2 regions of the Idiomarina sp. UBA3162 genome follow, and region 1 is predicted to be linked to the other one. Evidence: predicted binding sites of a transcription regulator. Region 1 holds the regulator's gene; the other holds the start of a gene.
What was found. Region 1 encodes LexA, which represses DNA repair genes until DNA is damaged. Its sites were predicted from a motif close to TACTGTATNNNNATACAGTA; they were not measured.
Positions count from the first base shown of each region.

Region 1 (16,250 bases):
GTCCAATCGGTATTATGGCGGCGGCAGTGGCTCGTCATGTCGGGGCGCGTCATGTGGTGATCACCGACGTGAACGAATACCGACTTGAACTAGCCAAAAAGATGGGTGTAACTCGTGCCGTTAATGTGGCAGAAGAGAGTCTTAAAGACGTTATGTCAGATCTGGGCATGAAAGAAGGCTTTGACGTCGGACTAGAGATGTCTGGTGTACCATCAGCATTTTCGCAAATGCTTGCGACGATGAACCATGGCGGTAAAGTTGCAATGTTGGGTATTCCACCTGAGAACGTTGCTATTGATTGGAACGAAGTTATCTTTAAGGGACTCGTCATCAAAGGCATCTATGGCCGTGAAATGTTTGAAACCTGGTACAAAATGGCTAGCTTGCTGCAATCAGGCTTAGATATTTCACCGATCTTGACCCATCAAATGTCAGTTGATGACTACGAAGAAGGGTTCGAAACCATGGTTTCGGGTCAGTCCGGTAAAGTCATTCTTAATTGGGACTAACGATGACTCAATCTGTTCGTCATATTTCATTGACAGAAGCCCACCAAGCGTGGGCTTCGGACGCCTCTCCTGTGTTCGTTGATATTAGAGACCCGCAATCCTTTCAAGCCGGCCATATCCCTAATGCACAACCACTCAACAACGACAATATCAGTGACTTCCTAGCCAATACCGATAAAGACACACACGTCATTGTTGTGTGTTACCACGGTATAAGCAGTCAACAAGCCGCATTGGTACTCGAATCCCAAGGGCTCACCCAAGTGAGTAGCATGGACGGCGGTTTTACCGCTTGGCAAGCGGCCTATCCGACAGCAGTCGAGCAGGGATAAATTAATGAAGCGTTTACTCACAACTCAGGATGGTCCCTATCTTCAGCAATTATATGCGTGGCTTCGTAGCCAAGGAATCCCTGTCAGCGTGAGTGAACGAAATGGTAAGCTGGATTTGTTACTGCATCAAAGCAGTTACGAGGCACGAGCACGCCAACTCATTGACGAGTTTAAGGCTGACCCCAATATTATCGCTGTTCGACAAGGCACAAAGAACCGGCAGTTAGTGACTGACCTGATGAAAAACACCGGTTGGTTAACCCGTATCGTTGCCGTGATTTGCGTGCTTATGTTTATGGGCGTTATGGCGGGCGGCGATGCTTTTGTCCGTTACTTTATCATCAGCGATAGCTTCTCTCAGCTTCCGCTCGATGCACCTTGGCGCCTATTAACTCCCGCCTTTCTTCACTTCTCCGCTACTCACATCGTGTTTAACTTATTTTGGTGGTGGTATCTTGGCGGACGTATCGAGGTTTACCTAGGTACGCGCTGGTTGTTAGCGCTATTCGTGCTTACCGCGGTCAGTGCTAACGTTGTTCAGTTTTATGTAAGCGGTCCTAATTTTGGCGGCATGTCGGGTGTTGTTTACGGTCTGCTTGGATTTTGTTGGTTATACAGTGGGCAGCGTAACACACCGCTAAAGCTGCCGCCTGCACTCATCTTATTTATGCTGGGTTGGTTGATACTCGGATATACCGATGTGCTTTGGGTCAATGTAGCTAATGAAGCTCACTTAGCTGGCTTAATAGCTGGCTGCATCGCGGGTATCACGGTACGTCAGCTGAGACCAAAACCTCGTCATTGATATAGGTACTTAGTGAAAATGACTTGTTTAATCACCGGGTTACCCGTTTCTTGCGTCATTAGTTCTTGAGCCCGTTCAAAGCATTTCAAACGCAGTTGATCACGCCCAGTCATCGTTTTGATTTGATGCTCACTGGCGGTACTCAATATTTGAATGAACGCATCGCGTATCAGCGGTGCATGATGCTCCACCACACTCACATTCTTTGGGTTATCAACCATTACCTCGACAGCGACTCGGATAAAGCCTAGCCGATACTCGTCTTTATCTTTCACAAAGTTGGTAATGATATCCGGTTCGAATCCGTAGTAGGCGACATCTTGCGCTCGCGCAATGCCAACCGATAATGTCGTTAAACTTAAAATCAATACGATGTTGGTAAGCCAACGTTGCGGGATCATAATTCTATAGCCTTTATAATGTTTAACGGCAATGGCTTTGGTATGATAGCCAAAGAATATCTCAAGTACCAATAACTATGTCTGTACAATTTCTCAGTACTGAGCCCTGTCATTGGCAGCATGCCTCTGATATCCACTTAAAGCCACTCGTCGGTGACTGGTTACTGGACGAAAAATCGCTCACTGCCAAACTCAGTGCATTACCCGGCACTTTTTCGGTCGAACTCATCGGCCAAGCTGTGGCAACCCCTTTTGCCAATGAACGGTCAGAGTTTCCACAACAAACGCACTTCATCATTCGAGAAGTATTACTTAAGCTAGACGAACAGCCCTTTGTCTTTGCTCGCAGTGTTTTCCCTATATCGGCGGCCGACCATGAAAACCTTAATCTAGGTGAACTTGGCACTCAGTCACTGGGCCAATCATTATTTAATCAATCCGACTTGAAGCGTTCGACATTTGAAGTCACTCAACTACCATTAGATCATGGTGTCAGCCAAATTAACCGGCATTATTATCAACAAAACGAAGCTATTTGGGGTCGCCGGAGTTTATTTAACACCCAAGGGCAACACGTTTTAGTCAGTGAATTTTTCTTAAGTCCCGTGCCGATATACTGAGGTAATCGATGAATAAATTGAATAGCTATTGGCGTCTGATGCGCGCTGATCGACCGATAGGCACTTATTTACTTGCATGGCCAACGCTGTGGGCATTACTTATTGCGGGAGCTGGTAACCCGCCCCTCAAAGTCGTCGTCATTTTCATGTTAGGCACATTCCTCATGCGCTCCGCGGGCTGTGTAATTAATGACTTCGCTGATCGTAACCTTGATGGTCATGTCGAGCGTACCAAATTACGCCCTCTTGCCGCCGGAGAGGTCAATAGTACCGAGGCCATCCTGTTGTTTTTCGGCCTGCTAATACTCGCATTTCTATTGGTACTTCAGTTCAATACGCAAACCATTATGCTAGCTTTCGCAGCCGCAGGCGTTGCATCACTCTACCCGTTCTGCAAACGTTGGACGCAGCTCCCTCAGGTGGTACTCGGTATTGCCTTTAGCTTCGGCATTTTGATGGCGTTTAGTGCGCTCAACAATGATCAATGGTGGCTCGCAGGCGGTTTATTCATTGCCAATATCGTTTGGACGATTGCCTACGATACTGAGTATGCGATGGCTGACCGGGCGGATGACCTCAAAATTGGAATCAAAAGTACGGCTATCCTATTTGGTCGATACGACAAACTTATTATCGCTGCTTTACAGCTTGTTACGTTAATCATCCTCGCTTTGCTCTGGCATCAACTTAATGTGCAGTGGTACGCATGGGTTGGTCTTATTGCGGCGGCTTGCTTATTTGGTTATCAACATTGGATGATACGAGAACGCGCACCTAAAGCCTGTTTCCAGGCTTTTCTGCATAATCATTATGTAGGCATGGTTATCGGCGTGAGTCTCGCGCTTCACTATTGGTATTAGTTTAACCAGATTGATGGTCAACGCAGCTAATCTGCGCTGACCATCAATTGCTGGACCGACTGTCGAATGGTTTGCAGAATTGTCGGATCGAGCAGCTCATCAATATCATCACTTAACGCGCCAATTTCTGGTGCAGCAACCTGATCACCATCATCATTCACTTGCAATAGTGACTGCGCCTTTAAACTTGCAATGAAGCTGGTCATTACTTTTTTGTCATAAAATTCCGGCGCATCAATTCCATGAATCGAGCTAAGCCGCTCAGCAAGTGTTATCGACTGACGCTCAAGTTCAGCGCGTTTTATCGGCTGGGCTTGCTGCAACAGTTCTAAGACGATTGCATACCGTTGCAAGGTCTCACTCGCACTGCCCGCTAACAGCTTAAGCTGCAACCAAGCGGCGGTCTCGCGGTTAGCGGCACGCACCGTTTCACCATCAAGGCTAACGAGCTGTTGACGATCGAATTCCTCTACAATAGCACGTACCCATGTATCCAAATCGGCATCGTCATGAGACAGGAATAACTCAGCCTGCAGCATCGGGTATACTGCACTGCAACGCTCAACAATAGTTGTGACGTTCACTTCTTGCTTGGCATGAATCAAAGATGCAATAACACCCGGTAATATCATTAAGTGAAGCACATTGTTACGATAATAAGTCATCGCGATAGCGTTAGCTGCATGCAACGAAATCACTTGCCCCATCGAATCGTCTTGTACCTCAAACTTATCGGTACGTAGCGCTAACGACAGCAACTCATCTGCTGACTGCTCCGGTACATTCACGTGATGTGTGTATGGCACTTCGCGAAGTAAATTCAGGTAAACATTAATTTGGGCAATCAGTTCTTCTCGCGTTAGCGCGTTATGCTCCGAACTTAATAGCGCTAATGCAGTAAGGTTAACGCTATTAGCCGCCGCACAGTCGTTGATACCGCGCATGACTTTCTCGGCTAAGCCATTGACCGTGGGTGTTAACCAACTAGGTCTTTCGGGCTCTTCAGCACCTCGTGTGACAGAACGCTGCCAATCATCAACATGCTTATCTAGGTACGCTTTCAAATCAATGGGCGATCCAAACGTAACAAACCCTTGGCCAAAGTTCTTCAATTTGGTGACAGATTTCAGTACTTGGAACAACGACTCTTTCTCTTTATTTTTACCTTTAAGCTCTTTAAGGTAAGTCGCTACTTCCATTACGTGCTCGTAACCTAAGTACACGGGTACAATTGAGATGGGGCGCTGTTGGCCTCGCAGCATACCTTGCACAGTCATGGCAAACATACCTGTTTTAGGCGGCAGTAAGCGCCCAGTGCGTGAGCGTCCACCCTCGGTAAAATATTCAACAGGATAGCCCTTTTGAAACAACCAGCAAAGGTACTCACGGAATACCGACGAATAGAGCTTATTGCCGCGGAAAGAGCGACGAATAAAGAACGCACCACCGCGGCGGAAAATCGAACCAACGGGGAAGAAGTTTAAATTAACGCCTGCGGCGATATGCGGCGGTACTAAACCTTGTTTATAGATGACGTAACTTAACAGTAAGTAGTCCATATGACTTCGATGACACGGGACGTATATAATTTCGTGACCTTGTTGGGCAAGCTTTCGGACTTCATCGGCACCGCGCACATCAATACCATTATAAATCCGACTCCACATCCATGTCATAAAGCGATCTAATATACGGACTAAAGTTTCGCTATAGTTCGCGGCTATTTCGTTTAAATAGCCTTTTGCCTTTTTTACTGCTTGCGCTTCGTCCGCTTTGTTCGAGCGTTGCTCATCTTTAATCGCTTTTTTAAGCGCCGGTGTCTCGAGTAGCTGATTCATCAACTCATTACGGTCACTCAACTTAGGACCCGCCACCGCATAGCGCATGCGTACAAAATGTACTCGTGCCACGCGCGCCAATTTATGTGCAATGCGATAATCCGCGCCGCTTTGACGGCTCATCTGACCTAAACTTACAGGACGCGACATGCGGCACAAAACCTGACGCCCAGAGAACATGATCAACCAGAACTTTCGCAGATGACCGGGGTTGTCTAAGTCACCGGTCATAGCGTTTCCGGCATGCGCTTCTTGCCCTGGCTTGCGCCCCCAAAATACGCCAACTGGCAATAGTTGTACGTCCAACTGAGGGTCAGCCTGATGTGCTTCAAGTAGCGCTTGGAACTGCGACAACGCACGTGCAGAAGCACTGTCATCACGTTCGGGTAGTAACAGTACACGGTCAAATGACTTTCCATTGATGTAGAGCGGCTGCTGCGGATCGGGTAGGTTATTTTCTCGCGCAGCGCGTTGCAAAATCGCAAAGTCCGACTTAGCATTCGATCGCATCACGTACACCACAGGTACACTGGTGATATCCGCTTGATCGGCCTCGGGTTTATCAATTATGGTCATTGCTCGTGTCATCCATCGAATAGGATGCTTTAAGAGCGCGTAACTCCAGCTCACCGCAGTCATGATATTCCTTGCTACCCTTGCGTTTAAAACAGTAAGACAATAATCATAACAATTCCGTTCTAAAAAGTCGTCGAATAAAATGACTTGCATATCAAAAATACCTGTATATACTCACAGTATACTGTACAGATAAACAGGTAACTGAAATGCGTCCACTGACTCCCAGACAAGCCGAAATTCTTGAGTTAATTAAAGATAACTTACAAGCAACCGGTATGCCGCCAACGCGTGCTGAAATAGCGAGTCGGTTGGGCTTTCGCTCAGCTAACGCCGCCGAAGAGCATTTAAAAGCTTTAGCTAAAAAGGGCGTCATTGAAATCATGCCAGGTATGTCACGCGGCATTCGATTAATCGGTGAGGATATCGAGGAAGAACTTGGTTTACCGCTGATTGGTCAAGTAGCAGCTGGTGAGCCTATCTTAGCGCAAGAACATATTGAGCGGCACTACCAGTTAGATGAGTCCATGTTTTATCCCAGCGCGCAATTTTTGCTTCGTGTTAATGGGATGAGCATGAGAAATATTGGAATTTTGGACGGCGACTTACTAGCAGTCCATAAAACCGAACAAGCGCGAAATGGGCAGATTGTAGTCGCCCGCGTCGAAGACGAAGTCACAGTTAAACGATTTGAACAGAAAGGCCGACAAGTCTTGTTGCATCCAGAGAATGAAGAGTTTTCGACAATTGTTGTAGATCTGGCACAACAAGTTTTTGCAATCGAAGGACTTGCAGTCGGCATCATCCGTAATGGAGCTTCTTTATGAAAAGACTACAATCAGATTTCAGTAATCACCCTGGCATGTGGACATACAAAGCTCAACAACCAGAGACTATGACTGCCAACCTAGCTCCATCAAGCTTATCGGCAGCACTTGAAGCCGCGGTCCACAGCATCGGACAGCGTTGGGTTACCGTCATTGGTGGACACAGCCAGTTCATCCAACAGCTTGTCAATGCTGGTATTCCACGTCAGCGTATTCGATGGTTACGTCCCGGTAAAACTCACGACCGCGCGTGGGCACTTGAACAAGCCGTGTTATCCGGCACAAGCGATGTTGTTGTCGCATGGGTCAATGGATTCGATAAACGCGCTGTACAACGTATTCGTCTATCATCGCGTTTAAGCCAAACCCAAAGTTTTATGTTTGAAGAGGATGTATTAACCCCCCACCTGCACTAATCCCCCATTAAGGGTTAATACACTCTAGGCTGCTTCGGCAGCCTTTTTTTTAACATTTATGGATACTTTTTAACCATTCAGCGTTTTTGATCTAGATCTTTGTGTAGATTTTAGTTAATAAATGATACTACCCAACTATATAAATTAGTATAACTTAAAAACTACAACAAAGAGTTGGTAGAGAAAGTGATTTCTGGGGAGATGCTGTTCCTTTTTCTGCTTACCTCTTTGTTCTTCCTAGCTAGCGTTTTGCTAAAGCAAAGAAGAATGAGAGGAGAAGTCACGTGAAAATGAAGCCGTTATGGGCACTACCCCTGTTGTATAGTGCATCTGCGCTATCCCAAGAGCGCAGCCTCAACCTCACGCAAGGTGTTACAGAAGTTAGTCGTGACGTATACGACTTGCACATGACAGTATTTTATATCTGTTGTGTCATTGGTGTGGTGGTTTTTGGACTCATGTTTTATTCCATGATCCGACACCGCAAATCCCGCGGTCGTGAACCCGCAAAATTCCACGAGAACGTAAAGGTTGAGATTCTTTGGACCTTGATACCGTTCCTAATATTGGTTGGTATGGCGATTCCAGCGACTTCTACACTAATTGCTATGGAAGATACCTCGGACGCTGACGTCACTATTCAGGTCACAGGCTCTCAGTGGAAGTGGCACTACAAATATTTTGATCGTGAGGTCGAATTTTTTAGCCGTCTCGCAACACAACAAGAACAGATAAGTAATAAATTCGAGAAGAGCGAAAACTATCTTCGCGAAGTCGATAACCCTCTCGTTGTGCCGACGGGCGAAAAAGTTCGCTTCTTGGTCACTTCAGATGACGTCATCCACAGCTGGTGGGTGCCCGACTTCGCTGTCAAAAAGGATGCTAACCCCGGTTTTATCAATGAAGCTTGGACGCGTATTGATGAGCCAGGCATATATCGCGGTCAATGTGCTGAGCTATGTGGCAAAGACCACGGGTTTATGCCTATCGTAGTCATTGCAAAAACCCCAGAAGAGTATGCCAAGTGGATTGACGAAACCGAGGCCAAACAGATTGCTGAGCGAGAGCGCCAGCAAGAATTGCTCGATATGGAAATGTCGATGGACGAATTGATGGCAATGGGTGAGAAAATTTACAACAGCACCTGTGCAGCTTGTCACCAACCTAACGGTCAAGGCATTCCAGGCACCTTCCCAGCTCTTGCTGGCAGCCCCATAGCGTCTAAACCTGAAAATCTCGACAAACACGTCGATATTGTTGTCCACGGCGTTCAGGGCTCTGCAATGCAAGCTTTCGCGCAGCAACTCACAATGCAAGAACTGGCTGCGGTAGTAACCTACGAGCGTAATGCTTGGGGCAACGATACGGGTGAAATGGTGCAAGCCGCTGACATCAACGCAGCGATAAATGAATAAGGAGACGGTGATGAGCACAGTAGTGGACGATCACAATCACGAAGCACACCACGATCATAAGCCGTCTGGCATTACTCGTTGGTTGTTTACCACTAACCACAAAGATATTGGGTCAATGTATTTGTGGTTCAGTTTAATTATGTTTTTTGTCGGCGGTGCGATGGCGATGGTCATTCGCGCCGAATTATTTCAACCCGGCTTACAGTTAGTTGAACCTCAGTTCTTTAATCAGATGACCACCGTACACGGCTTGGTTATGATCTTCGGTGCCGTTATGCCGGCTTTCACCGGCCTAGCCAACTGGATGGTACCGATGATGATCGGCGCGCCCGATATGGCGTTACCACGCATGAATAACTGGAGCTTTTGGATACTCCCATTTGCTTTTGTCATTCTTCTATCATCACTGTTTATGGAAGGGGGTGGTCCTGACTTTGGTTGGACGTTCTACGCACCGCTTTCGACGACGTATAGTAACGACTCGACTGCTCTATTCGTGTTCGCGGTTCATATCATGGGTATTTCATCCATCATGGGTGCGATCAACGTCATTGTAACCATCATCAACATGCGCGCCCCTGGCATGACCTACATGAAAATGCCATTGTTTGTGTGGACTTGGTTGATTACGGCGTTCCTGTTAATTGCCGTAATGCCTGTGTTAGCAGGTGCAGTCACTATGGTACTTACCGATAAGTATTTTGGTACCAGCTTTTTTGACGCCGCCGGTGGGGGCGATCCGGTCATGTTCCAGCATATTTTTTGGTTCTTCGGCCACCCCGAAGTGTACATCATGATTTTACCGTCCTTCGGTATCGTTTCTGCCATTATACCGGCGTTCTCGCGGAAGAAGCTGTTTGGCTATTCATCCATGGTCTACGCAACCGCGTCCATTGCGATTCTTTCGTTTCTTGTATGGGCGCACCATATGTTTACCACGGGCATGCCAGTGTTTGCAGAGCTCTTCTTCATGTACTGCACAATGCTGATTGCGGTGCCAACGGGCGTCAAAGTATTTAACTGGGTCGCCACAATGTGGCGAGGTGCAATCTCATTTGAAGTCCCCATGTTGTTCGCCCTCGCGTTCGTTATTTTATTCACGATTGGCGGATTCTCAGGCGTTATGTTGGCAATGACGCCGGTCGACTTCCAATATCACGACACCTATTTTGTCGTGGCACATTTCCACTATGTCTTGGTAACAGGCGCTATCTTCTCGATAATGGCTGCAAGTTATTATTGGTTGCCTAAGTGGAGCGGTCATATGTACGACACCACTTTGGCTCGCTTGCATTTCTGGAGCTCTTTGATATCGGTTAACGTGCTGTTCTTCCCAATGCACTTTGCTGGTTTAGCGGGTATGCCGCGCCGTATTCCTGACTACGCAGTGCAATTTGCGGACATCAACCAGATCACAAGTATCGGTGGTTTTGCCTTCGGGCTATCGCAGTTGATATTCCTCTGGCTGGTGATCAAGTGCGCTCGTGGGGGTGAAAAAGCACCTGCGAAGCCATGGGATGGTGCCGAGGGGCTTGAGTGGACAGTACCTTCTCCGGCGCCTTACCACACCTTTGAGACGCCGCCCAAAGTGGAGTGATGGTTATGTCTAACCAAGGTCCTGATAACAGTAAAATCGTCAAACGCCTGCTACTCACCGTAGCAGGTATGTTTGCCTTTGGATTTGCATTGGTGCCTCTGTATGACGCCTTTTGCGAAGTGACTGGTTTCAACGGTCGCACGAATAACGAACCGGCCGCAGTGAGTCAGCATGAGGTGGATAAAAGCCGCACGGTGCGGGTTCAGTTTATAACACGCACTGCGCAAGGTATTCCATGGAAGTTTGAGCCTGAAATTAAAGAAGTGCGTGTCCATCCAGGTGAGGTTCGCGTTGTTAACTTTTTAGCTGCTAACCCCACGAGTGATGACATGGTCGCTCAGGCCATTCCTTCCATTGCGCCTGCGGAAGCGTCGTTGTACCTAAATAAAGTCGAGTGCTTTTGCTTTAATCAGCAACCGCTTGCGGCAGGCAATGATGCCGAAATGCCGATGCAGTTCTATATCGATCCTGAGATACCGGACCATATCACCACCTTTACCCTGTCATACACGCTGTATGATATGACAGCCAATGCGACGCCAGAGTCTCTGGCTTTGCTCGAGTCAACAGAATAAGGAATACGTCGTTATGGCAGAACAACAAAATTACTATGTCCCACCTTCCAGTATTTGGCCCATTGTCGGCGCACTGGGCTTAGGTCTCATCGCCTGGGGCGCTGCTCATACCGTTATCGAAACAACAAGCGATAAGCAAGGCTGGGGCTCCCATGTCTTGTTTGCTGGGTTTGGCGTCATTGCTGTGATGCTATTCGGTTGGTTCCGCGACCAAATCAATGAGACCATGAGTGGACTTCACAGCGACCAACTCGACAACTCCTATAAACAAGGTATGAGCTGGTTTATCTTTTCTGAAGTCATGTTCTTTGCGGCCTTCTTTGGTGCGCTCTTTTACGCACGCATGATTGCTGTACCTTGGTTAGATGGCGCCAGCAATAATGTCATGACGGGTGAAGTATTATGGCCGGAGTTTGTTGCTCAGTGGCCGTTAGTAGAGACGCCCGGCGGCACAACGACGCAAGCTATGGGTTGGTATGGTCTGCCCTTGATCAATACCGCCATATTGATTGCGAGCTCAGTCACCTGCCATTTTGCACACGTCGGTTTAGAGAAAAATAAACGCGGGCAACTGGCTGGTATGCTCAGCCTGACTATCATCCTCGGTTTAGTTTTCCTCTTTTTACAGGGTGCTGAATATATCCACGCTTATGAGGAACTTGGATTAACGCTGCAATCCGGTGTCTACGGTAATACCTTTTACTTACTGACTGGATTTCACGGTATGCACGTGACCCTCGGTACGCTCATGCTCATTATCATGCTGCTACGCGTCCTCAAGGGCCACTTCACACCACAAAAACATTTCGCCTTCCAAGCTACAAGTTGGTATTGGCATTTTGTTGATGTGGTATGGATCTGCTTGTTTGTTATCGTCTATGTGCTGTAGTTGTTAATACGGTCGAGGATGAAACGGTAGAAACCCCGCATAGGCCGCGATCACCATAAGCAGTAACACGATCGCGGCAATACCCACTCGACGTCCTAAATAGCGTGACATAGGTGGTTTTTCAGGGTCATTGCTCAACATTACAAATAGAGCGCGGAATAAATTAAAAATCATATAAAGAAGAAGCGCGACAATAATGAGTTTGAAAAGAAGTAACATAAAAGTCCCCTTGGTAGCGTCAATAGTTACTTTGATTGCTATTGCCATTTTGGTCAAGCTGGGATTCTGGCAACTCGATCGCGCCCATCAGAAGCAGCAACTGTTCGCAGATTTTGCGCAGGCTCAGAATTTACAAGCTCGCCCGCTCGCCCAACGACTATCGAGTACCACGCAACTCACTCGTTTCGAATTGGTCAGCATTACAGGACGATTTGACACTCAGCGCTATTTTCTAATCGATAATCAAATGGTCGATGGTCATCCGGGCTACCACGTCATTGCTTTACTCAAGAGCCAGCAGTTGAGCGAACGACTACCCGTTAATTTAGGCTGGATTAAAGCTCCACGCTCAAGAACCGAGATTCCAACGGTCGAGCTACCGCAGCAAGAATTAACACTAGAAGGCTTAGTTCGCATCCCTCAAGCAAACCAATTTATTTCGCAAGTGTTTGAGGAGCAACAAACGGCTTGGCCTAAACGAGTACAGGAGTTTATCCCTCCAACAATCAGTGAGTACACAGGAATCGAACTCAAGCCTTATGAACTGTTGTTGGTTTCACCGCAACTGAAGGGCTTTCAACAACAGTGGAAGCCACAAGTGATGGAACCAGCTAAACATCAGGCTTACGCTGTGCAATGGTTTTCACTCGCTATTGCTTGCTTAGTGGTATACCTTGTAGTGCTATATAAATTAAATAAGACAAAACAAGAGGAGACACCATGAGCTCCCTCACTCGCTCACAACGCACATTGCTCATTGTTATTGCTGTATTTGCCCTGCCCGTTATAGGTGCATGGCTGACACTTAAAACACACTGGTATCAACCCGCTACCAATAAAGGCGTGCTGCTTGAACAACCGCTCGCTTTGTCGCAACTCGAAACGTTACCGGAGGGTTGGCGCGTTGCTTATCGGATGCCAAACCAATGTAATGAACAATGTAAAAATACACTTTACGTACTCGGTCAGCTTGATGTCGCTTTGGGTAAAGACAGTGATCGTGTCACCCCTATTATTCTATCGCAGCAAATGTTGCCAGAGCAGCGCGATCTACCCCACTGGGATGATATCGTTGCAGTACAGTCAAAAGCGCTTATCGATGCCGTTGAGAGCATTCCATTTGATCATGTATTTATCATCGACCCGCAAGGTCATGTGATGTTGCACTACCCGACTCATGCCGAGCACGAGACTATGGTTATGGAAGGCAAAAATATTCTGGCTGACCTTCGTAAAATGTTAAAACTTTCTCGGATTGGGTAGGATAAGCTCATGCGCATGCTTGTTAAAATCAGTTTAATTTTGGCATTTTGTGTCATTGTTTTGGGTGCTTTTACGCGGCTTACAGAAGCAGGTTTAGGCTGTCCCGACTGGCCAGGATGCTATGGCTTTATGAGTGTTCCTACTCAAGAACATCACGTCGCCGAAGCACAAATGCGTTTTCCAGATTCGCCGCTTGAGCATCATAAAGCTTGGAATGAAATGATTCACCGCTATTTTGCCGGTGCTTTGGGTGTTTTAATCCTGTTTATTGCGATTGGGTCGTTAGTTAAAAAGCGTTCTACTTTTGAGTCAAAGCCAGCGCCAAAGAAATTACCCTTGTTTATATTACTATTAGTCATCTTCCAAGCCACACTGGGCATGTTAACCGTTACTATGAATCTTCAGCCGCTCATCGTCATGGGTCACTTACTCGGCGGCTTTAGCGTGCTCTCACTACTATTTTTGCTGTCACTGCGCTTAGAGCCTTATCGACTCGGGGGAGGCGATCCAGAACTGCGGAAGTATCGTGGTTTGGCATTATTTGCGCTACTGGTTGTCATTGGTCAAATTGCATTAGGTGGCTGGGTAGCCGCTAACTATGCGGCGGTCGCGTGTACCGAACTGCCATTTTGTGAGGGCGATTGGGCGGCTCAACTCGATTTTACTGGCGCGTTTAGTATACCCGAGGCAACGAGTTATCAATTTGGCGCGCATGATTACGACGATCGAATGACGATGCACATCATGCATCGTTTCGGCGCAATCTTTACTACACTGGTATTAGCTTGGCTGCTGTTTAAATGTTGGCGCAAAGCGCAATCTGGCTTTTTCCGTCGCTCATTAAGTTGGGTCGCTTTGTTGCTCATCATCCAACTTTGTCTAGGCTTAAGCAATGTGATTTATAGCCTGCCCTTGCCGGTGGCGGTTGCTCATAACGCGGTAGGTGCACTTTTACTGCTATCACTCGTTGCACTTAATTATAATCTTTCACGCAAAGCGTAAGAGGTGTTTATGCAAACAATAACAAGTCATAAAAAGCTCGAACACCACACCATCAAATGGCGAGAATATCTGGAACTCACTAAGCCACGTGTGGTGGCCATGCTACTCCTGACCGCTGTGGTCGGCATGTGCTTATCGACACAAGGCGCATTGCCTGTTTGGACCCTAATACCAGCGCTCGCGGGGATTGGTCTGATGTCAGCAGCTGCAGCAGCGATTAATCACTTAGTCGACCGCCATATTGACGCTAAGATGGCCAGAACTTTACGTCGTCCGCTACCACAAGGCAGTCTCTCACCCACTCGCGTATTGACCTTTGCTGCGGTATTGGGCTTGGTTGGATTTGTCATGTTGTACGCGTGGGTCAACCCGTTAACCGCTTGGTTAACGTTTGCTAGCATGGTGGGCTACGCAGTGGTTTACACCATGTTCTTGAAGCGCGCCACGCCACAAAATATTGTAATTGGCGGTTTGGCAGGCGCCGCGCCACCACTGTTGGGTTGGACCGCGATGACCAATGAGATTCACGGTTTTGCGATTCTTTTAGTCATGATCGTGTTTACTTGGACGCCCCCTCATTTTTGGGCACTCGCCGTGCACCGTGAGAAAGATTACGCACGCGCTAAAGTCCCCATGCTACCCGTCACGCATGGTATTGAGTTCACCAAAACCTGTATTTTCCTCTATACCATCTTATTGACTGTTGTTTGCCTGCTGCCCTATTTAGTCGGTATGTCGGGAGTGCTCTATCTGATTGGATCGACTGCGCTAAACTTGGTGTTTTTGGGCTATGCGTGGAAGCTCAAGTATGCTCCTGAAAAGAATACAGCTTACAGCATGTTTACCTTCTCCATCTGGCATCTCATGCTGATGTTTGTGATCTTGCTATTCGACCATTATTTATAAGGATTAACGATGAATTCACGCTGGTTGATTATTATAGGTGGATTACTCGCAGCGGTAGCCGGCGTATTTGCCTTTATGAATATGCCGCAAGAGCAGCCGGAGGCGTTGGTATATCAACCACCGCGAGCGCTTGCGCCGTTTGAACTCGAGTCTACGGCAGCAACAACTAAAATTGATAGTGAGGCACTCAAGGGACAATGGACTTTACTTTTTACTGGGTATACTTATTGTCCCGACATTTGCCCAACGACACTATCATCGCTAAAAACTATCTTGCCGCAACTACAAAAACAGGCTGAGAAACCGGTTAAAGTATGGATGATTTCAGTCGATCCTCAGCGCGACTCACTCGATCGACTGAAAGAGTACACAGGTTACTTTGGCGAACAATTCATTGGCGTTCGTGCAGAACACCCTCAATTGTTTCCCTTTGTACGCGACTTGGGCTTGATGTACTCAGTTCCTGAAGAAGGCGAAGAAAACTATCTCGTCAATCATAGCGCCGCTATTATATTGGTTAACCCCGATGGAAAGCGGCTCGCGATCTTTAATGCGACTCACGAGCCGGGTGCTATTCCAACGGTTGATATGGAACAGCTTGTACGTGATTTTGCTATATTAGCAGGTTAGTCGGGCCAGCTACCTTCACTATCGGGACGAATGAGCGCGACAGAAAACCAATGATAACCACCACTGGTACTCGGGGCTGTGCAATTAATTCGAGAGCGTCCAATCGGGATGTCGTTCTTTGGTGTCACACTAAATTGCAATTCCGCGTCCCAGTTTGGTTCGAGCACATCAGTTCCTGCGAAACAGCGTAGTGCGTTGGTGTTCATTCCCTCGGTTTTACTCAGCTCAACCGTCACAGTTGGACGCGTTTCGGAATGAGAAACTAAAGGATCGGCAGGCGTATAATGGCTTACAGCCATAGGTAGGCTATTCAATTTGACCGACAACGTCTCTAAATTAGCGTAGCGACCTGATGCAGGAAACCGTGGGATCGCTGTAGTCGGGCTCCATTGACTCCAAGCCCCTGAATGCTGAGCAAACCCTTTAAAACCCCATTCCTTCAATAGCTTCTCAAGTGCCGGCGAATATTCGCCATAAGGGTAGGCAAAGTATTTAGGCTGTTCGCCTAACTGTGCATCAATCGCGTGCTGTGCCGAAACGATATCCTGCTTCATTCGAGCCTGCCACTGC
Region 1 is NZ_DEYI01000042.1:7,456-23,705, forward strand. Features, by position in the region: gene tdh (L-threonine 3-dehydrogenase) at 1-509, shown strand, start outside; gene glpE (thiosulfate sulfurtransferase GlpE) at 512-841, shown strand; gene B2X00_RS04710 (rhomboid family intramembrane serine protease) at 846-1,646, shown strand; gene B2X00_RS04715 (flagellar basal body-associated protein FliL) at 1,640-2,047, opposite strand; gene B2X00_RS04720 (chorismate--pyruvate lyase family protein) at 2,125-2,667, shown strand; gene ubiA (4-hydroxybenzoate octaprenyltransferase) at 2,676-3,527, shown strand; gene plsB (glycerol-3-phosphate 1-O-acyltransferase PlsB) at 3,554-6,004, opposite strand; gene lexA (transcriptional repressor LexA) at 6,151-6,768, shown strand; gene B2X00_RS04740 (hypothetical protein) at 6,765-7,184, shown strand; gene coxB (cytochrome c oxidase subunit II) at 7,475-8,599, shown strand; gene ctaD (cytochrome c oxidase subunit I) at 8,610-10,196, shown strand; gene B2X00_RS04755 (cytochrome c oxidase assembly protein) at 10,202-10,771, shown strand; gene B2X00_RS04760 (cytochrome c oxidase subunit 3) at 10,785-11,660, shown strand; gene B2X00_RS04765 (DUF2909 domain-containing protein) at 11,664-11,879, opposite strand; gene B2X00_RS04770 (SURF1 family protein) at 11,890-12,603, shown strand; gene B2X00_RS04775 (hypothetical protein) at 12,600-13,142, shown strand; gene B2X00_RS04780 (COX15/CtaA family protein) at 13,152-14,144, shown strand; gene cyoE (heme o synthase) at 14,154-15,050, shown strand; gene B2X00_RS04790 (SCO family protein) at 15,060-15,680, shown strand; gene B2X00_RS04795 (polysaccharide deacetylase family protein) at 15,677-16,250, opposite strand, start outside.

Region 2 (16,250 bases), on a different contig from region 1:
AGATGCGTGTTGCTGCGCCTTGGGTAAGAAGTAACGCACAAACAGCGGCAAAGGGATGAGTAAAAACAGCCACGGCCAGGCAAATTCAAACATGGCGAGTTAACCTCCTAGGCGACTGGCTAAGCCACCCGACTACTAACTGTTGGTATTGATCGACCCATTCGCTGTGTCCTGGTTGGAATAACAAGCGGTCAGCATTGTTAAGTAGTTCGCTGTGGCGTTGTTCATTGGCACCTAAGAACTCAAGCCAAGCGCGCCCACTCAATTGGGCTATTTCACGACGTGGAAAATAGACCAACGCGACTCGCTTAGCTATGAAGGTGATATCTTTGACTGAAGGGTTTTCAAGTTGCCTTATTGCGTGTTGCGCATAACGCAACGGCTTGCGCTGTTGTCGCGCACGCCAAAGATAAACCGTGGTAACGCAAATCACGACCAATAGCAGCACTAACATAATCCATATCGGCGTTGCTAATGGTAAAAAGGAGGCGCTCTGAGGTTCAACAATATCTTTTAACTGACTGATATCTGCTTGTTGCTGTATTAAACCGGACATGTATTCACCGTAATTCAGGCCATTGTTGCTCAAGGGCGATTGCAGAACTCACCTGAGTCATGGGTAAACGATACTGTTTAAAGCGCTCTGATAACTGCTCCAGCTCGCTCACAGCACGTCGGTGGTAATCACGGCGTTGCCGCATATTATTTAGATTAACCATCGCCTGTCGCTCACCGTCATGCACGCTCAGCGGTTGACTCGAGTAGCCTTCCGGCAATTGCTGCTCCATCGGATCGAATAGTTTAAAAGTGCGCACAGAACTTCGAGTGTTCAACCGCGCCAATTGTTCCAGTGTCGTGTTACTAAGGTGTTCAAAGTCACTGATAATGTTGATGAGACTGCCGGGCTTCACCAGTTGCGTTAAATGGTCGATACTTTTGCCGAGCGGGGCTGCGTGAGGAGGCGTCTGTTGACGCCAGCGCGCCAAACTATCTTGATGAATCTCCGTCAGCCCATGCAAAAAGTGCATCACTGATTTGTGTTGTAAACTGGGTTTGTACTCGTTCTGTAGCCACCCATTACTGATGATGCCGCCGACTTTATCGCCTCGTTGAAGGGTCTGCCACGCAAGTGCAGAAGCAAGGTGACACGCCTGTACTGACTTAAACAGCAATTGACTACCGAACAGTTGCGTCAGCGCGAGATCAACCACAATATATACAGGACGATCCTTTTCCTCTCGATAGAGCTTCGTATGTGCTTTGCCGGTCCGTGCAGTCACGCGCCAATCGATTGAGCGAACATCATCGCCTGGCTGATAATGACGTACTTCATCAAACTCCATACCGCGCCCGCGTGTTTTGCTTAATAGAGCGCCAGACTGCGAGGATGCGGGCAACTGACGTTGGTGACGAGCAAAAGCTGGCAGCTTGGTGCGATAGTACATTAGCTCTTGCATACTGGGCTGCAAGCCATCGGTATGCAATCTTTCAAGCCATTGTTCAGTGGTTAAGCTTTGCATCATCATTACGGCGATGGAACAAGTTCTAGAATACGTTCGAGTACAGTGTCTGGACTAATACCGTCCGCTTCGGCCTGATAGCTAATAATGATGCGATGACGTAACGTATTAAAGAATACTTCGCGGACATCATCGGGGGTGACGAAGTCGCGATCATTTAGCCATGCGTTGGCTCGTGCACAGCGCTCGAGTGCTATTGTTGCTCGTGGACTCGCGCCATAGGTTATCCAACTAGCAAGTGTCTCATCGTAATTCGCCGGTACTCGCGTAGCCATAACCAGTTGCACGAGATACTGCTCGACGGCCTCATCCAGGAACAGCTGCATCACTTGGGTGCGAGCTTCAAAAAGTTGCCCTTGCGTCAGAGGCGTGGGCATAGTGGCTTGACCATCAATGGCTTCGCCCCGTGTAAGACGTAAAATTTTCAATTCAGTATCGGCATCGGGGTAATCGAGGTTTAGATGCATTAGAAAGCGGTCTAGCTGTGCCTCAGGCAGAGGATAGGTACCTTCCTGCTCAAGTGGGTTTTGCGTTGCCAACACCATGAATAAGTCGGATAACGGATAGCTTCGTTGACCCACGGTAATTTGCCGTTCAGCCATTGCTTCGAGCAGCGCTGACTGTACTTTAGCCGGCGCTCGGTTGATCTCATCGGCGAGAATGAGGTTATGAAACAATGGACCTTGTTGAAAGTCAAAGGCGCCTGTTTCAGGTCGATAAATATCTGTACCGGTTAAATCGGCAGGGAGGAGGTCCGGGGTAAATTGAACGCGGTGAAAGTCGCCTTCGATACCTTTCGCCAACGCTTGTACCGCACGGGTTTTAGCAAGTCCTGGAGGGCCCTCTACAAGTAGGTGGCCATCTGCGAGTACCGCGATTAACAAGTTCTTGGTGAACTCGGGCTGTCCCAATACCTGACTATCTAGAAATGCTTGCAGTTGTTTGAATTGTTCAGCAGCCATGGTGCTCCCGCTTATACTATCTATTTTGCGAATGATTTGTGCTCATCTGTATTGTTATGCAGGCTGAGCATGCTATTTTCAATGATGTTCTCTACTTTAACGAAAACCAAGGTTTTAATCTGTAGATTAAACAGCTAGAATTTGTAACATCTTGTGTGGTCAGACCAGTATTTGACGCTTAATTTTTAATGGAGAAATCATATGTCTGCAACTGAACGGTTGCTAACACCGAAAGGGGACCGCATTGCTTTCGTTGCGGGACTAAGAACACCTTTCGCACGCCAGGCAACAGACTTTCATGGCATCCCCGCTGTCGATCTCGGCAAAATGGTCGTCCAAGAGCTTATCAATCGTACGGGAATTGACGGTAAATTGGTACAGCAATTGGTATTTGGACAGGTCGTACAGATGCCCGCGGCGCCTAATATTGCCCGTGAGATTGTTTTAGGCACTGAGCTTCCCGTGTCAACAGATGCTTACAGTGTCACCCGTGCCTGTGCTACGAGTTTCCAATCGGCGGTTAATATCGCCGAAGCCATGATGGCGGGGCATGTCGATATCGGTATTGCCGGGGGCGCTGATTCATCGTCAGTGTTGCCGATTGGCGTTAGCAAAAAACTGGGGCGGGCACTGGTTGATTTGAATAAAGCCAAGAGCTTGGGTCAACGGATCGCGATACTGCGCCGACTAGGTCTTAAGGACTTACTCCCCGTACCGCCCGCAGTGGCGGAGTATTCAACGGGCTTGAGTATGGGACAAACTGCGGAGCAAATGGCAAAAAGCCATCATATCTCACGTGAGGATCAAGACCAGTTAACGGTGAATTCTCACCGCCGCGCGCACGAAGCGTGGGAAGCAGGCTACCTAGATGAGGAGGTCATGACTGCCTACCCAGAGCCGTATAAGAAGCACATTGATCGAGATAACAATATTCGTGGCGATTCTTCTTTAGAGAAACTCGGTAAACTCAAACCTGTGTTTGACAAAAAACATGGCACCGTGACAGCGGCTAATTCAACGCCGCTGACCGATGGTGCTTCGGCGGTGTTAATGATGACGGAAAGCCGTGCCAAAGCGCTGGGTTATCCGATTTTAGGTTACCTGCGTAGCTATGCCTTCGCAGCACTTGAAGTCGAGCAGGACATGTTGATGGGTCCGAGCTATGCGACGCCTATCGCCCTAGACCGTGCGGGTATGACGCTCAATGATTTGACGTTGATCGATATGCATGAAGCCTTTGCGGCGCAAACGCTGACCAACTTGAAAATGTTTGCGAGTAAGAAGTTTGCGCAAGAAAAATTGGGACGTGATGCGGCAATTGGCGAAGTTGACCCGGATAAATTTAATGTACTGGGTGGCTCGATTGCTTATGGACACCCCTTTGCAGCAACGGGCACACGGATGATTACACAAATGTTGTATGAATTGCGTCGTCGTGGCGGCGGAACTGCATTGACAACAGCTTGCGCAGCGGGCGGCTTGGGTGCAGCGATGATTTTGGAGAGCGAATAATGACAGACAATAACGCATTTCATCTAGATATTCGAGAGGATGGTATTGCGGTAATTACCATCGATGTTCCCGGCGAACGCATGAATACCTTAAAAGATAGCTTTGCCGATGAGGTGGGTCGTTTGATGAACCGCCTTGAGGATAATAATGAGCTGAAAGGTGTTGTATTTATAAGCGGTAAACCCGACTCGTTTATCGCCGGTGCCGACATTAACATGATTAATGACTGTGAAACCGCCGCTGATACAGAGAGTTTGGCACGCAAAGGTCAGGCGATGTTTGATCGTATCGAACAGCTTAATGTGCCGGTTGTTGCTGCTATCCATGGCGCCTGCTTAGGTGGTGGGCTTGAGTTAGCCATGGCATGTCACGTGCGAGTGTGTACTGACAGTGATAAAACGGCATTGGGGTTACCTGAGGTTCAACTTGGCTTGTTACCCGGTTCAGGCGGAACACAGCGGTTACCTGCGTTGGTGGGCGTTCAGCAAGGTCTCACCATGATCTTAACGGGTAAACAGTTGCGTGCTAAGCAAGCGCTCAAGGCGGGTCTAGTCGATGAAATTGTACCGCAATCAATCTTGCTAGAAGCTGCGGTTAAACAGGCTAAAAAGGCAAAGGCCAAACCTTCAAAAGCGAACCTAAAAGGCATGAGCAAGTTGCTTGAGGCAACCGCTTATGGTCGTGGCATCATCTATAAAAAAGCAGGTGAGCAGGCGCAAGCTAAAGCGAAGGGCAATTATCCAGCCATTGATAAGATCATTAAGGCGGTTAAAACTGGCGTTGAAAAGGGTCGCGATGCGGGCCTTGACTATGAGGCTCGCGCTTTCGGTGAACTCGCTATGACCCCTGAGTCTTACCAGCTTAGACAGATTTTCTTTGCCACAACAGAAATGAAGAAAGAGACGGGTGCGGATGGTGTTAAGCCAGCTGATATTAAGCGTGTGGGCGTGTTAGGCGGCGGTTTGATGGGCGGTGGTATTGCCTTTGTTACTGCGGCGAAAGCCGGTATCCCAGCGCGTATCAAGGATATTAGTCCTGAGGGTATTACTCATGCACTGCATTACAGCTACGAGCGTTTGAATAAGAAAGTTAAACGCCGTCATATGCGTCGTGCGGAGTTAGAGAAAACCATGCTTTCGCTGAGCGGTTCGTTGGATTACTCCGGGTTTGACCGTGTTGATGTGGTGATTGAAGCCGTGTTCGAAGATCTCGACCTGAAGAAAAAAATGGTCGCTGATGTCGAGCAACATGGAAAGGACGGCGTGATTTTCGCGACCAATACCAGCTCGTTGCCGATCACACAGATCGCCGAGGGCGCTCAACACCCCGATCGTGTCATTGGTCTGCATTACTTTTCGCCTGTCGATAAAATGCCACTCGCGGAAATTATTACCCACGAAAATACGTCAAAGGAAACCATTGCGACGACGGTCGCGTTGGCTAAAAAGCAAGGCAAAACACCTATCGTTGTCAAAGACGGTGCCGGTTTCTTTGTTAACCGCATCTTAGCGCCTTACATGAACGAAGCGGCGCGTTTGTTGATCGCGGGCGAGCCGATTGAGCATATTGATAAGTCTTTGGTTAAATTTGGCTTTCCAGTCGGTCCAATTACGTTATTGGATGAGGTAGGAATCGATGTCGCCGCGAAAGTTGCGCCGATCCTTGTAAAAGAACTGGGTACACGCTTTGAGGCACCTGCGGCTTTCGACAAACTGATTGATGATGGTCGTAAGGGTAAGAAAAACAACAAAGGCTTCTATCAATATGGCAAAGGTGTGAAAGGCAAGCCGGTTGATAAATCAGTGTATAGTCTACTGAATATTGAACCACAAGCTAAGCATGAAGGTGATGAAATTGCTGAGCTATGTGTGTTGCCAATGCTTAACGAAGCGGCTTACTGCTTGCAAGAGGGCATTATTCGCAGTGCACGTGACGGTGACATTGGTTCGGTATTCGGTATTGGTTTCCCGCCATTCCGTGGCGGCCCGTTCCGGTATATGGATGCCGAGGGCATTGGCAGTATTGTGAAGCGTATGGAGCGTTTAGCAGAGAAACGCGGTGATCGTTATCAACCCGCACCATTGCTGAAGCAAATGGCTGAGCAGGGCAAACGCTTTTATGAGTAGGCAGGCTGCTGTTTAGTAATGAATTCGATGAGCGCTTCGGCGCTCATCGGTTTTGCGAAGTAGAAACCTTGTATATACTCGCATTGTAATCTTTCCAGAATGTCCAATTGAGCTTTTTGTTCAACACCTTCAGCGACAACCTTCAGTCCTAAATTATGGGCCATGCCGATTATGGATTCGACCATCTTACGGTCGCGTTCATCGAAGGTAATGTCGTCAACAAACTCCTTATCGATTTTAAGCGTATGCATTGGGAAACGCTTGAGATAAGCGAGTGAGGAATACCCGGTGCCAAAATCATCAAGTGCAAGTTGCACGCCCATATCAGCGAGGTTTTCTAGCATCGCAATAGCACGTTCAGGATCGCTCATCACCATACCTTCCGTAATCTCAAATTCGATGTGACGAGGATGCATATTTTCTTCTTGCAACACTTGCTCAATGAACAGGGCCAAACTTGATTGAGTAAATTGGCGTGCTGATAGATTAATCGCGACACTGCGAGGCGCACCTTGCAATGAGAGTAGCTGGCGCATATCTCTACAGGCCGTACGTAAGACTTGTTCACTGAGCGGAATAATCAGACCGGTTTCTTCGCACAGTGGGATAAACTGTGATGGGCTAATGAATTGCCCGTATTCATCGCGAATTCGCGCCAGCGCCTCGATACCTGAAATATGGCCCGTCGCAATTTCCATTTTCGGTTGGTAAAACACTTCGACTTGCTCGGTGCGAATGGCATGACGCACTTGGCTTTCTAATACTAATCTTTGGATCGCGTTTTCGTTCATCGATGCGTTAAAGAATTGGTAACAGTTACCTCCCCGTTGCTTGGCATGGTACATCGCTGTATCCGCCTTTTGCAGCAACTCTTGAGAGGTATGCGCATCATGCGGATAAAGCACAATGCCAATTGAGCTGCCTAACGCAATCTCGTGTCCTTTTATACGGTAAGGCTTAGCTATTTCAGTGTTGACTTGTTGGGCAATGGAGCTGATGACATTAATATCGGTATTGTCCTCAACGAGGATACCAAATTCATCGCCACCAAGACGGTACAGGGTGTCTTGCCGTCTTCCTAATTCTGCCAAACGATCAGCGACTCGGCATAAGAGTTCATCACCGACCTCGTGACCCAATGAGTCGTTAATTCGTTTAAAGTCGTCCAAATCAAATAATAGCAAAGCATGAGAAACACGCTTGCGTACCAAATTAGAATGACTGACTTGGAAGTAGGAGCGATTCGGTAAGCCCGTTAAGCTATCTGTATTAGATAACCGTCGGAGTTCATTCTCTGTATTACGGCGCTCGGTAATATCGGAGAAACTGGCGACGATTAGTTTGATATCCCCGTTATCTGTGCGCACCGCATCGAGTGTGAGTTCAAGTAATAATTCTGAACCATCGGCTTTAAAATCGGTGACTTCTCCCGACCAACGCCCTTGACGGAGTACTGTATGTTTTATCTGATCAGTGAAGTCCCGATCATAATGGGCCAACGTGAATGCTTGACCGATGACTTGAGCGCGTTCGTAGCCGGTAATGCGTTCGTAAGCGGTATTGATCTCACGCTTCCTGAAAAAGCGATCAAAGATGCAGATGCCATCAGAAATATTCGTCAGTGATGTTGCTAACATATCGAGTCGTTCATCACTGTTTATGATGTCAGAAATATCACTGAGTACGCCCTGAATTTTAATTGGTACGCCGTCTAGATCCGTTTGTGCCACTTCACCACGCTCTAAAACCCACAGCCACTTTTGCTCGTTTTTTAGTCGGTAGGTGCTCTGATAGTGAGCTAATTCACCTGATTTTACGCGCTCTAGCGTTGTAACCAGTTGACGAATATCCTCGGGGTGTATGTTACTTTCTTCATGTTGATGGCGACCGAAGCGTACACCATCGAGTGGAAACTGAGCGCAATGTGTCCAAATGTGCATGCGTTCGACTTCATTCTTGGGTATATGCCACGTCCACATTTGCTGTTGCGTACCTTCTAACATTTGATGCAACGACGTGTGATCACCTTGGAGTTTACGGTAGGCTTTGAGCTTGGTTGCAATAAAGTAGTAACCAATGACAAGTCCAGTCAGTAAGAACGCTAAGCCTGCATAACTGTAGTGTATTGAACTAAAGCCAGCTGTATCGATAATGAAACTTTTTTGTTCGATCACTTTGGTGTCTTGAGCTGGCAGCGTTGCGCGCACTAACAAAGTATATTCACCCTCTGTTAAGTTCTTAATCTTTAGCGCTTGTAGTGGCTGAAATGTTTTTTGCCAAGCCGTTTGAATGGGATCAATACGGTATTCGAAAGTTTGTGGTTGTGTGAGATTAAATGCAGGTCTCGAGTAGTCTATGTATACTGCGCCTGATGAGCTCACTTCGGCATTCAGCCACAATTTAGCCTGAGATGGATCGGGCGCATTGAATACCTCCAGCTCACCGCGATTATTGATAAGCACATTAAATCCGTGGTCAGAGTAATATTGTTGCCAAGGACCTGTAATATGCTTAGTCGGATTAAATGAATGGGCGACAATGGCGCCCTCTGCAGACGATTTGAGTCGATATAAATTAGATGACGTTAATAAGGTCAGCGCTTGCTTCTGCGCGAGACTGAGTTGTAACACCGCACCTTGGATATCTAGTAGGTCTAACGGTTGAATATGCACCAAGCGGTAGCTGCTATCGAGTTGAACGATGAATTCGCTGTAGAGCAAATACACCCCGTTATCGGTAAGTTCTATATCAATTAGACGTCCTTCGGGAAGCTTAGCGGTAATTGGGTTTTCGATAGTTAACTTAAATAGGTTACTGCCTAGACCATCCCAAACGTAAATGTCGCGTCCTTCGGCAAGCCAGATCCAGTCATTAATGGGTTTGATAAACCGAATGGATTGAACGGCTTCATCATCGTACTGCAAAGGCTGTGGCAACAATTCTCCTTGATGCTCGATTAACAGTGCATTTTGGTTTTGCGCGATAAGTGGTGAACCTGCAATCGCAGTGATCTGTTGAATACCGGTATCGAGGAGGTGATCGCTTTGCAATACTAAAGCGGCCTCCAAATCATGTGATCTGAATGGTAAAGCATAAATACCGAGACTGCTGCCAATGAGTAGGGACTGATCTTGATTGTTCGTTAAGCCGTGGACTTCGAGAACATTCTTGCCGGTAACGCCGTCGGTCAGCTCAATTTTACGTAAGCTGGAGCCGTCGAAGCGGTAGACAGCTTGTGGGGTGGCTAACCACAGAAAGCCGAGTGGGCCTGAAACAACGTCAATAATGGGCGCGTCGAGTTGCGCGGTCGCGTGAGGTGTATCATGCGCAAGCGAATGCGGACTAAAAGTAGCCAATGCGAAATAAACAAGGCTAGCTAAGATGATGAATGGGACACGCAACTTAAGGACCTGATTAATGGCTGCTCTACAGCTCTTATAATTTGTTAATTGAGTGTTACGCTAACTTAAAGACAAAAATCTGTCAAAGCTATTATAACCCTTACTGCTGGCACGATAACAATACAATTTGTCTTGGTTGTTCAATAATTAAACGTCTGATCTCATTAAGCCAATCAGAGAGTTGTAACTGTTCCAGTGCCTGACTCATTTCATGATTACGCTCGAAGTGAGTCTCGCCCATTTGAATCGCTCCCCAAAACCTTTGGCTACGGGTGCGTAAACTGCGGTCATTAACCGTCAGTTGTTCCGCCAGAGTATGTTTAGCATGCTTCCAACGTTGTAAAGTCAAAAGGTCATCTAATTGCGCCACTTTCTCAGCGAGTACGGAGAGAATTTGTTGGTGCAGCTGGTCTGGCTCGTGCGTAGGTGATTGGATAAACACCATAAAGCCAGGGAGACGGCGCACGGGGAAATATTGGCTGCCCACTACGTAGCCCAGTTGACGCTGAGTGCGTAGTTCGTCAAATAGGCCTGCATTTAATAGTTGCTGCGCCAACATCCATGTAATTTGCTGTTCAGGGCTATCGTTATCACCTTGGAAATATACTAAGGTAGCATTGTCGTCTGTTGTTTGGGCGACGGTCTGCTTGCGCACTTCGCCTGGTCCAAGTCGCGTTGGACTGAGTTGCGGTGGCTGCGCGGTTAAACGTCCCTCGGCGCTCTCGCTGATTAACTGATGTAGCTCTAAGGCGGTTTTTGCTCTCCAGTCACCGTGAATCAGTGCCGAAACAGTCATCGACTTAAACAATTCACTGCTCATTTGAGAAAACGCTTTATAATTTAAGTCGCCCAGTCCTTCTGCCATATCGTGTAGGGCAAACAAGCGTGGCTGTAGCGTTAAGTTGAGCTCGGCAAATAGTCGATTCAGTGGCTGATTTTTGTGCGCCGATTGCCAATTCTGTTGTAATTGCTGCGCAACGGCGGTAAAACGATTGCGTTGAAACTTGATCTTCCATGCTTGCTTCATCAACTGTTTAAGCAGCGGAAGCTGGCCTGCGGATAGACCCATTGTATGGATCGTCATACCTGACTGAGTCGGGTAGATATTAAAGTGCAATCCAGCAACTTCAGCATCGTATAAAGCCTCATTCAGTGAGTCGATAAGTAGTTCAGACCAAAGCCGTGCAACCGCAAAATGCGTGGCGGATTGATTAACGGTTGGGGACTCTAGGTTGAGATAAATATGACCCTTGGGCACCCTGAAGTCAGGGTCCTGAAAATGCCAAATGGTGATCCCATTTTTGTTGATCACAGCGTTGGGCTCGTTGGCTTTACGCTCCAATGGGTAGGGTTCCATATGGTCTGTAATGTAAGGGTTTTGTGCAGGAAGTCGGATATCAATCGGCAAGCGCGCAGCCCTAAGTATTGCCAGTTCATCTGCCGACAAAGCTCGGATGCTGTATGGCGTATGGTACAGCTCGGTTTGCCGATCAGTGTCTACATCACAATGGATTAACGTGATACGCGCTCGCTCAGGAGCCATAAGATCAAGCGTGCTTTTCGCGCGTTGAATCGAGAGCCCATCCATACGGTAATCGCCGTAAACAACGTCGTGTATGGGATAATGGTGCGCATTGACCGAAAGTTGCGGCGCTAGCTCGCCTGCTGGCGGACTTTCCTGAAAATGAAAAGAAAGCTCTGAAGTTAACCGTTTTTCTTCGTAGCGCCACGTTTCGAGGCCTTCGTTTTTAATTTTACGGATGTAGTTGAAGACTGTTTGCGCGACCTGAAACGCGTTGTTTACACCGTCCTCTGTCAGTTGAATATTAATATTGAAATCTTTGTAGCCACTGCCACTCATGCCTCCACCCGCCGACAGGCTATTTACCCAACCTTGCGCTCTTAACGCAGCGTATAGGCTATATGGGCCTTCATAACCGAGGATGTGAGCAATAAAACTGGTGGTCTTGTTATTGTAATCATCATCGATGCCCGGCAACGGTAGAGTGATAATCAACCGTCGTGCTGGATTGACCGGTTTGACCTGAATATAAACACCCATTTGCGTGGGTAAGTAGAGTGGTAACGCCTCTAATTGTTGCGGATTGTTCGCTTTGCCGCTCGGAAGTTTGGCAAAGTGCTGCTCGGCAAGTTGGGCTAAGTCATCAACGGATTGAGCACCGACGATCGTTAAACGCATATTGTCGGCATTAAAATAGGTCTCGAAAAATTCGCGCAGTTGTTCTTGTAAGGTCTGGCTATTATTTTCGACTAGCGTATCTAAATTACCCACTGAGAATTTGCTAAAAGGATGTTCAGGATTACATGTCGATTTATGCACTTGATAAAGGCGGCGTAATTCATCTTTTTCCTTTAAACGGAACTCCGACTCGATGGATTGACGCTCTTTTCTGATCAATGCCTCGTCGAATAGCGGCGCCGTAAACATCGCAGAAAAGTAATCGAGTGCGCGGGATAGGGCACGCGTTTGACAATCAAAAAAGAAGTTACAGAATTCAGACCCTGTCCATGCATTTTGTTGGCCGCCATAGGCACTTAAAAACTCTGGAAATTCGTTGGGGTCAGGGTACTGGCTGTTGCCTAAAAAGAGCATATGCTCGAGAAAATGAGCAAGACCTTGAGTCTCAAGCGGATCATTGAAATGACCCGCTCTGACGGCGAGTGCGGCAGACGCCTTTTTACTGTTCGGAATCTGCACGCATAAAACTGACAGTCCATTTTGCAGTCTCATGGCACGAAAGTTCCGTGAATCTTTTGGGCTCTTTACAACTTCACCGAGCTCTTCTCTGAGCGGTTGCGTCATAGGGCTTTAAACCGTTACTGATCGAGCGGTGTGTCGAAGTTTTCTGGTTTATCAAAGTCACCCGATAAACTGGCAAGTTGTCCTTCGTTAAAGTCTAGAACTAACTCCTTTCGAAACGGCTTGCCCTCGTTTGGATTCATATCATATACATAGACCCAACGGTCACTGTTAAAACTGTTCTCCGCCACAGGGCGACCCAACACGAAAGCGACTTGTTCTTGTGTCATACCGATACGTAGCTTATCGACATCGCGCTGTTCGAGGTAGTTGCCTTGGGGAATATCAATACGATACACCCAGTCATTTAATACAGAGCAACCTGATAGGCCTGCGACGACCGCTACAGCGGCCAAAGTTTTTCCGATTTGTTTCATTAACTACTCTTACCGTTAAATGTTGTCACCGATGATAAACAAACAAAACCGAGTTAGCTAGCGTTGGCGTAGGAAAACTTAATGAATAAGTAACTCACGCGCGTTATCTTTAGTCTTTTCGGTAATGCTATCGCCGCCTAACAGGCGAGCCAGCTCATCGATTCGTTGTTCTTCATTAAGCTGCCAAACGTGTGTTTCTGTTTGTGCGCCATCGGTTTGCTTGAGTACCTGCATCTGATGATGCCCCTTCGCAGCAACTTGCGGTAGGTGAGTTACACAGATAATTTGGCACTGCTCGCCGAGACTACGTAACATCGAACCGACAACTGCTGCGGTAGGGCCGCTGACGCCTACATCGACTTCGTCGAACATCATGGTAGGTACCGTATTTTGATTGGCACACATGACCTGTATGGCAAGGCTAATACGTGATAGTTCCCCACCTGATGCAACTTTACTCAGTGCTTGTAGGGGCTGCCCAGGGTTGGTGGTGACGGTAAAACAGATTTCATCGGTGCCCCAGAGTGTTGCTGTGGCTTTGTCGTCATGATTGACCTGGATGACAAATTCACCATGGGGCATATTCAACTTATTCATGGCGCGGGAAATTTCTGCACCCAGGTTATCAGCTGCTTGTTTGCGGCTCGTCGATAACTTAAGTGCTGCTTGCCGATATTGACTACGTAATGCTTGACGCTGTTCGACTAACTGTTGGTTGTCTTCCTCGGCGCGTTCGAGTTCATCTAACTGTTGTTGTAACTGTTGATGATGTTGATACAAGTCGATTGGAGCAACGTGATGCTTCTTAGCAAGGGCAATCGCTTGACTCATGCGCTGCTCAGTGAGTTCAAGTTGCTCGGGATCAATATCAAGCTGCTCTTGATAATTACGCAGTTCCAAAGCGGTTTCCTCGATGTGAACTTTAGCTTGTTCAAGTAATGCCAGAATTGGTTGAATCTGTTCATCGAGTTCGGCGGATTCCTCTAGCCGCCCATGCGCTGCTTGAATGAGTCCTGACACATTATTGTGCTCTCCATCATAGAGTGCATTTAAAGCAAAGGCGCTGTTTTCAGTCAAAGCGCGAACATGAGTCAGCCGTTTATGATCACTTTCGAGTTGTTCAAATTCACCGTCAGCGATATTACACTCATTCAGTTCTTTAACTTGGTAACTTAACAGTTGCTTCTGAGCTGATAACTCTTCTTTACGCTGTTGATGTTGGCGAAAGCGTTTTTCGGTGCTCGCCCAGTTTCGATAGCAGTTTTGCACCTCTGTAATCAGTTCACCGTGTTGTGCAAATTGATCGAGTAACTCGCGTTGGTGTTCTTCCTTTACGAGTAACTGGTGCTCATGTTGGCCATGAATATTGACCAAAGTCGGGGCTAAGGTACGTTGTTGTGTCAGCGTAACGGGGGCGCCATTGACCCAAGCGCGTGAACGCCCATCTTTACTGATGGTGCGACGTAAAACACACTCTAAATCATCGTCGAGCTCGTTGTTGATGAGCCAGCGATGGGCAGGGCTCTCGCGGGTAATGGTGAAGCGGGCACTGATATCGGTCTTATCGCAACCGGGTCTTACCCAGTTGGCATCGGCACGTCCGCCTAGGCATAGCCCGAGCGCATCAAGCGCGATAGATTTACCCGCACCGGTTTCGCCCGTGATGGCTGTCATTCCATTTTTAAATTCAATATCTAACTGCTTGACGATTGCAAAATTGCGAATGTGTAACTCAGTCAACATGGCTGGGCTCCTCACAATAAAAATAACAGTAACACTGTTTGCTTATACAGTATATACAGTAGTTATACAGTATTATTGTTCAAATGCAATGCAGCGAGTGACTTTTTTTTAGTCAGCTAGAAAAGACGACTGCCCCAGCCGAGCTTATTACGCAGAACGTGATAGTAGCTGTGTGTTGTTGGGTGCACCATGGTCAGCGTGTGAGGGTGTTTTTCGATAATCACTTCATCTCCCGGCATCACATCGAGGCGCCCATGACCATCACAACTGATTTGTAAATGATCGTTGTCTTTGGCGGCTCGCAGTCGCACTTGTGAGTTTGCGTCGAGCACTATAGGACGGCTACTCAGCGTATGGGGGAACATCGGAACTAAGGTAATAGCGTTCAAATTGGGATGTAAAATGGGGCCTCCACCCGAAAGTGAATACGCTGTAGAGCCGGTTGGTGTGGCGACAATAACGCCATCAGAGCGTTGCGAAAAGACAAACTGGTCATCCACGTACAGTTCAAATTCGATCATGTGTGCGACTTTGTCAGAGTGGAGCACGATCTCGTTCACCGCCACCCCTTGTTGCTTGATCGATTCGCCCTTCACCGAGGCAGAGAGGAGAAATCGTTCTTCTCTCACATACTTGCCTGCCAATACATCCATCAGCGCGCTCACCGCGTCCTCCGGTGCTAAATCAGTTAAGAAGCCCAGGTTACCGCGATTTACTCCAATAACCGCCACATCATGGTCACACAATGCGCGAGCGGCACCGAGCATATTGCCATCTCCGCCTACTACCACGGCAATATCGGCCCACTCACCGAGCTTTTCGAGCGAGCCTGTATCGATACAACTGCCTGGTTTCACTTGGGTTGCGCAGCGTTCTTCCAAACAAACTTCATACTGGCTTTCACACAAGGCACTGATAAGCGCCTCAAGCGTATGGCGAGTGCCAGTATCATTAATTTTTCCTAATAGCGCGACGCGCTTAAATGCGGGTTGTGTCATAGGGCTTACCGCTGTCCTCAAGTCGTTAGTTAACGCTACGTGTTGCGTTAATTTTTATCAAGCGAAATAAAGGTCTTGAATCTTAATCCGACTATCCCCACATAACAACGCATACGTTCATTGGACATTTAAAGAGTATGGGTTATGAGTGATAAGCAATCGAAGCAAACAACCGAAAACTTTGAGCAGCAAGCACAAGAAGCCGCTCAACAAGAGGCTGCGAAAGAAGCAGCCGAGAAAGCAGCTGAGCAAGCGTTAGGTAGCGATGAGCAGCCGGAAACCCAACAGCAAACAGCTGCGGCAGCGGACAATCAAGCGGACCGTATCGCGGAGCTTGAGCTCGCTTTGACCAAGGCCGAAGCCAAAGTGAACGAGCAAAAAGAGTCAGTATTGCGTAGTCAGGCGGAAATGGAAAACGTACGTCGTCGCGCGAGTCAGGATGTGGAGAAGGCGCATAAATTTGCGTTAGAGAAGTTTGCCAACGAACTACTCACCAGTGTTGATAATCTTGAGCGCGCGATGCAAGCCGCTGATACCGAAAACCCAGAGTTAAAAAGCTTTTTAGAAGGCATTGAGCTGACCTATAAAAGTCTGACATCAACGCTAGATAAGTTCGGCGTAAAAGCGGTAGGCGAAGAAGGCGAGGTTTTCAATCCAGACCTGCACCAAGCGATGTCGATGCAAGAGTCGGCAGAGCATAAAAACAACACCATTATCGCCGTTATGCAGAAAGGGTATGAACTCAACGGACGTTTATTGCGCCCAGCCATGGTGATGGTGGCACGCAATA
Region 2 is NZ_DEYI01000070.1:8,824-25,073, forward strand. Features, by position in the region: gene B2X00_RS08975 (vWA domain-containing protein) at 1-93, opposite strand, end outside; gene B2X00_RS08980 (DUF4381 domain-containing protein) at 86-556, opposite strand; gene B2X00_RS08985 (DUF58 domain-containing protein) at 561-1,526, opposite strand; gene B2X00_RS08990 (AAA family ATPase) at 1,526-2,482, opposite strand; gene fadI (acetyl-CoA C-acyltransferase FadI) at 2,684-3,994, shown strand; gene fadJ (fatty acid oxidation complex subunit alpha FadJ) at 3,994-6,120, shown strand; gene B2X00_RS09005 (EAL domain-containing protein) at 6,111-9,521, opposite strand; gene B2X00_RS09010 (insulinase family protein) at 9,622-12,273, opposite strand; gene B2X00_RS09015 (outer membrane protein assembly factor BamE) at 12,360-12,719, opposite strand; gene recN (DNA repair protein RecN) at 12,798-14,462, opposite strand; gene nadK (NAD(+) kinase) at 14,579-15,460, opposite strand; gene grpE (nucleotide exchange factor GrpE) at 15,605-16,250, shown strand, end outside.
Region 2: a site for LexA is predicted at 14,495-14,514, ahead of recN (DNA repair protein RecN). Genes of this name have one in related genera too.